2 linked regions of the Anaerobacillus alkaliphilus genome follow. The protein of the gene in region 1 interacts with the protein of each later gene in a pairwise test. Links are inferred from orthologs where the notes say so. Each region holds a gene or a part of one and is shown on either strand. Other genes may lie near its edges. The genes, in order: DS745_RS17110 and DS745_RS13630.

Evidence for each region.
Region 2: the proteins of DS745_RS17110 (region 1) and DS745_RS13630 interact in binary tests that used the Bacillus subtilis proteins (3 or more experiments, as listed by UniProt). The link is inferred for Anaerobacillus alkaliphilus from one-to-one orthologs.

Annotation. Positions count from the first base shown.
Region 1 is NZ_QOUX01000046.1:395,505-398,628, reverse strand. Bases 249-3,037 are described here. They hold DS745_RS17110 (DivIVA domain-containing protein), read left to right. Parts: upstream 249-1,288; coding sequence 1,289-1,786; downstream 1,787-3,037. Other genes in these bases: ileS (isoleucine--tRNA ligase), read left to right, coding at 2,337-3,037; DS745_RS17115 (YlmH family RNA-binding protein), read left to right, coding at 419-1,192; DS745_RS17120 (YggT family protein), read left to right, coding at 249-401. Outside these bases: more of DS745_RS17120, read left to right, coding at 141-248; more of ileS, read left to right, coding at 3,038-3,124. UniProt on the Bacillus subtilis protein: May act as a pilot protein, directing MinCD to the polar septation sites or by inhibiting MinCD at the midcell site of division. Required for polar localization of the chromosome during sporulation.
Region 2 is NZ_QOUX01000042.1:150,142-153,386, forward strand. The notes cover bases 65-2,974. They hold DS745_RS13630 (post-transcriptional regulator), read left to right. Parts: upstream 65-1,329; coding sequence 1,330-1,620; downstream 1,621-2,974. Other genes in these bases: spoVB (stage V sporulation protein B), read right to left, coding at 65-473; DS745_RS13625 (COG2426 family protein), read left to right, coding at 627-1,112; secD (protein translocase subunit SecD), read left to right, coding at 1,845-2,974. Outside these bases: more of spoVB, read right to left, coding at 1-64; more of secD, read left to right, coding at 2,975-3,134; protein translocase subunit SecF, read left to right, coding at 3,124-3,245. UniProt on the Bacillus subtilis protein: Required for post-transcription initiation control of the comE operon. Promotes the accumulation of its target comE mRNA to septal and polar sites.

The sequences.
Region 1 (3,124 bases):
ACAGTGTATGCTATAGGTGGGGACATTCAAAAGCTGGGGGCTAATATTTTCCTTTGTACTCCTGATAATGTTGACGTAACAGGTTCAATATCAGATTTCCTTTCTTCTGAATAAATATTTGAAAAGTAGGTGTTTAAATTATGGCTATGATTGGTAATCTCATCAATCAATTATTATTTTTGTATTCATATGTTGTCATTGCGTATATTCTGATGTCATGGTTTCCTAATGCAAGAGAATCTTCTATTGGACAATTCATTGCTTCACTGGTTGAACCGTACTTGGCTCCGTTTCGAAAAATTATACCTCCTCTTGGAATGATTGACATTTCTCCTATTGTTGCTATTCTTGCTTTACGTTTCGCAACAAACGGAGTTACAGCAATTTTCTCGATGTTTTAAGATAGGTATTTACAACCATGAGTGTGTATGATCATTTTCGTAAAGAAGAGCGTCCTTTTGTCGATCAAGTAATGGAATGGAAAGAAGGAGTAAAAGGACGTTTTTTACATAAGTTGACAGATTTTTTAGATCCTCGGGAACAGCAAATCTTAACGTCAATTATTGGACAAGATCCAGATGTTGTTTTTTCCTTATATGGTGGAAATGAGAATGCTGAGCGTAAACGGGCATTTTTGCACCCTCCTTATCTTGACGCCACAATAGATGACTACCAACTCTCGGCTTATAGGGTTCATTATCCCCATAAGTTTGTAAATTTGTCTCATCGAGATTTGCTAGGGTCTATGATGGGTTTGGGATTGAAAAGAGAAAAATTTGGTGACATCTTACTAGAAGAAGAACTAATACAAATTATTGTTGCTTCTGAAATAGGTAGTTATGTTGAAGCGAATCTTCAAAGTATTGGTAGGGCTCAGGTTCGTTTAGAACAAGTTTCTCTCAATACATTGATGTTACAAAAAGAAGAATGGTTAGAAAAGGTTATTACAGCAAGTTCCCTTCGCTTGGATGTTATTCTTTCGGAAATTTATCAGGTATCTAGGTCAAAAATTATGCCATATATCGAATCGAAAAAAGTGAAAATCAACTGGAAGTTAGTTGAACAACCTTCGTTCCAACTTCAAGCTGGTGATCACATCTCGGTAAGAGGGTTAGGAAGAAGTAAACTAATTACTGTACAAGGTAAAACGAAAAAAGATAAATGGCGTCTTGATATTGGTTTGCGAAAATAGCTGATAATATTTGCAGGAATTTTACTATTTATGTCGAAATAACTAATAATCTGGTTTCTCTATCTATTATTTGCGAATAAATTTGGAGGTGGCAATATGCCCTTAACACCATTAGACATTCATAACAAGGAATTCAACAGGGGTTTTCGTGGTTATGATGAAGATGAAGTAAATGAGTTTTTAGATCAAGTAATTAAAGATTATGAGATCGTCCTTCGTGAAAAAAAAGAACTTGCTGAAAAGGTTGTAGATTTAGATGAACGATTGGCTCATTTTGCCAATATTGAATCTACTCTTAATAAATCTATACTGATCGCTCAAGAAACAGCAGAAGAAGTAAAAAGAAATGCACAGAAAGAAGCTCAGTTAATTATTAAGGAAGCCGAAAAGAATGCAGATCGTATTATCAACGATTCTTTGTCAAAATCAAGAAAGATTGCCTTAGAAATTGAAGAGTTAAAAAAGCAAGCTTCTGTCTATAAAATGAGATTTAAAATGTTAATAGAAGCTCAACTTGAGATGCTCGGTACTGACGACTGGGAAGATTTAAGTAAGTCTCGAGAAGAAAGAAATGAGTATGTAAGAGAAGGTTAAAATTTTGGCCATTTCTTGACGTAGATACTATTTTTGCATATAATACCTTTATTAATTAAATGGATCAAACAGGCATGGATTGGGACAGTACTTTTTACTAAGCTAGCTTAGCGAGTCGGGGATGGTGAAAGCCCGATATAGTCATAAAAAGGAAAATCACCCATGAGCTTCACACCGAAGACTTCGAGTAGGCTGTGACGAGTCATTCACGTTACGAATTTCAAGTGAACAGCATTCGTCTGTTTATCAGGGTGGTACCGCGGGTTAACCTTCTCGTCCCTATTGTGGACAGAGAAGGTTTTTTTATTTGGTTGTTTTCGCAAAGTTTGTTGCTTTCGTAAAAATCCCAAAAGCCGGATTTTTACACAAAATACTAAGAATTCACAACTAAGTTAGTAAGTATTGCTCTTTTCTTATATAGCTTATTGGCTGATATCTTCATCTAGGGTATTTATCCGATTATTTTATTGTAAAAAAAGCTACAATGTTTACGAAAAGAGCCTTTTATTTTTATTACAATGTTTTTACTATATTAGTGGAGGATAAAATTATGGATTACAAAGACACATTACTAATGCCTAAAACGGAATTTCCGATGCGTGGGAATTTACCGAATCGTGAACCACAAATCCAAGAAAAGTGGAATGAATTGAATATCTACAAAAAGGTTCAAGAAAGAACAAAGGGTCTACCTTTATATGTATTACACGATGGACCACCTTATGCGAATGGAGATATTCATATAGGCCACGCCTTAAATAAAATTTTAAAAGATTTCATTGTACGCTATAAATCAATGGCTGGTTTTCAAGCACCTTACGTACCTGGTTGGGATACTCACGGATTACCAATCGAAACAGCTCTTACTAAAAATGGGAAAGTAAAACGTAAAGAGCTAACAGTTGCTGAATTCAGAAAACTTTGTGAAGAATATGCCCTTGATCAAGTTGATCGTCAACGAGAGCAATTCAAGCGTTTAGGTGTTCGAGGTGACTGGGAAAACCCTTATATTACTCTTCATAAATCATACGAAGCTCAGCAAATTAAAGTATTCGGCGATATGGCGAAAAAAGGCTATATTTACAAAGGTAAAAAGCCTGTTTATTGGTCTCCATCATCAGAATCTGCTCTTGCTGAAGCTGAAATTGAGTATCAAGATAAACGTTCCCCTTCTATTTATGTTGGTTTCAAAGTTAAAGATGGGAAAAATGTTTTACAAGGTGACGAAAAAATTGTTATTTGGACAACAACTCCATGGACGATCCCAGCAAATTTAGCCATTTGTTTACATCCTGAATTAGAATACTCAGTTGTAAAAGTGAATGATGAGAAATACGT
Region 2 (3,245 bases), on another replicon or contig:
ACCTGAGAGTATGCGGAGGGCCTCATGTTCTGTCTGCCTTGGAAATAGCCCCTGAGGACTGATGATAAGGCAACGATAGGGACGATTGGAGAAATTGCCACTAATGGGTAAAATGCCCTTGCGTCAGTTAGGAAATATTTTGATATAATTGGAGCAAATGCAATCATTCCAAAAGTAAAGATGATACTTAATGTTCCTGTAGTAGCTAAAGCCACCACTAAGATTTGTTTTATCTTTTTACGATTATTTACGGCTTCAGCTTCAGCGACTAGCTTTGATATCGCTACAGGTAACCCGATTTGCGTAATGGTTATTACGAGTAATAGAGTAGGTACTGCCATGGAATACAAGCCAACGCCTTCGGCTCCCATAATACGAGCTACTACTATTTTATTTACAAATCCTAAGATTTTTACTATTAATCCAGCTAAAATCAATATAAATGCACCTTGCAAAAAACTCTGTCTACTCAAGACTACCCCTACCTTCTAAAAAATAATGGATATTTTCCGTAATTATTTATATGCTTAATAGGGGACAAAGCATGACAAGTTATATTAAATTAGATTGTATATTCCAATTTTTATACTTTTCTTTACTACATTACATAAAAAGGAGCGTTTTCTTTGAAAGAGAGTTTTCAAAATTTTTTAGTTGAGAATTTAAGTTTTCTTCCGCCAGAAGTAATCGTAATCGTAATTTCAGCAATGCCAATTTTAGAATTAAGAGGAGGAATACCTTTTGCTTTTTTAGCAGGTCTGTCGTATAGTGAGGCATTGTTTTATAGTATTCTAGGAAACTTACTTCCTATTATCCCAATACTAATTTTATTTCGACCTTTAAGTACATTTTTTATGAGGTTTCCAATCTATAAAAGCTTTTTTGACTGGTTATACAATCGTACAATGAACAAAAGTGCTAACGTAGAAAAGTTTGGTGCCCTAGGATTAATATTATTTACTGCCGTGCCGCTACCAACAACAGGTGCGTGGTCGGCTTGCTTAGCGGCAATTCTTTTCTTTATTCCGTTTCGTGCAGCCTTTTTAGCGATAGCAACAGGTGTAATTATTGCAGGTGTTGGAGTAAGTCTATTTGTTTATTCAGTCTTTTAAATGGATGTTTTCGCAAAGTTTGTTGCTTTCGTCAAAATCCCAAAAGTCGGATTTTTACACAAAATACTTAGAATTCACAACTAAATTAGTAAGTATTGCTCTTTTCTTACATAATTTATTGGCTAATGTAACCGCAGGAGCAATGTTTTTTTGTGCGACGAGTAACCGCAGGAGCAAAGTTTACGAAAAGAGCCTTAAAAATAAAGGAGGGGCCCATATGGAAGAAAAACAACAGTTTGAGGTTTGGAAAGAGGATGTACAACCTGCATTAACTAGCAAGGTAGAAGAGTTTCATATGTTGGGGTATGACCGTGCAACAGAGGAAGAGCTATGGGAGTGTGTCATTGCTAAACTACGAAGAGAAAAAAAACTTGTACAAATCCACTACTTAGTTAGTAGTATCTTAACCCTTAAAGCTACTGATTATATGACCTGGCTAACTGTTGGAGCATATAAAGCGCCCAACTGGTTTTCTTCCGATGAAGAGTTGGTATTTGGAGGAAATTAGAAATTGGAATTTCTATGAATGAAATTGACAGTATAAACATTGCATCAGTATAATTGTAATATTGTAATTATGGACAAGCATTTTTAATTGTGAATTATTACTATTGTATTATTGAAGAAGCGATTAAAAGCTTTTAAAATTAAAAACTCAATTCATAATTCATAATTCACAATTCATAATTGCTTTAATACATAGAGAGAAGTAAATAAGGAGGCATTTGGAAAATGGTTAAAAAAGGTCGTATTGCAGCTTTTTTTCTTATTGTAGCTCTACTTGCAGGCTTAGTTGCCACAACGGTAATGGATGTTGCAAAAGAAATTAAGCTAGGCTTAGACCTTCAAGGTGGATTTGAAGTCTTATATGAAGTTCATCCTGCTCATGAAGGTGATGTAATAGATGATGAAGTATTAAAAAGCACGGTAACAGCGTTAAATCAAAGGATTAACGTAATTGGTGTTTCTGAACCAAACGTGGCCATTGAAGGTGAAAACAGAATTCGTGTTCAATTGGCAGGAATCGAAGATCAACAAGCTGCCCGCGAGCTTCTTTCTACCGAAGCGCAATTATCATTTCGTGATGTAAATGACAATTTAATGCTAGACGGTGCTGATTTAAAACAAGGTGGAGCGAATGTAACCTTTAGTGAAACAAACCAACCTTGGGTAGCTGTTACTTTGAATAGCGCAAGTCAGTTTGCTGACGTCACAAGACAGGTATTAGGAAGTCAGCTTGTTATTTGGATGGATTATGAAGAAGGCGACTCTTTCATGGAAGAAGTATTAAAGCCTGAAAGTGAGAGGAAATTCATTTCGGCCCCAAGTGTAGATGAAGTTCTAAATACAACAAATGTTGTTATACGAGGGACATTCACGTTAGAAGAAGCACAATTTTTAGCAGATGTTTTAAATGCAGGTTCTCTTCCTGTCAAACTTGAAGAAATGTATTCTAATTCTGTTGGTGCAGCGTTAGGTGAAAAAGCGATGGAAATGACGATCTACGCTGGATTTATTGGTGTAGCATTAATTTTCCTTTACATGTTAATTTACTACCGTTTTATGGGGATAATTGCAGTAATAACATTATCGTTTTATATCTACTTAGTATTGGTTATCTTTAATTGGATGAATGCAGTCTTAACATTACCAGGGATTGCAGCGTTAATCTTAGGAGTCGGTATGGCTGTTGACGCTAATATCATCACCTATGAGAGAATTAAGGACGAGCTAAGAACTGGGAAAACAACGATGTCAGCTTTTAAAGCAGGGAGCCGTCGATCGTTATCAACAATTCTTGATGCAAATATTACGACTATCTTAGCTGCATCGGTATTGTTCTATTTTGGAACAATGGCGGTTCAAGGATTTGCGGTTATGTTAATCGTCAGTATTCTAACAAGTTTCTTAACAGCAGTTTACGGTTCACGTTTGCTATTAGGTCTATGGGTAAATAGCCGAGCATTAAATAAAAAGCCACGTTTGTTTGGAGTAAAGGAGAGTGAGATCAGTGAACTTTAATTTTGGAAATTCAAACCTAGATTTTGTAAAACATCGTAAAAAGTTCTTTCTTTTCTCAAGTCTGCTTGTCATTATAGGAGCTATTCTTCTATCAACAATCGGTTTAAATCT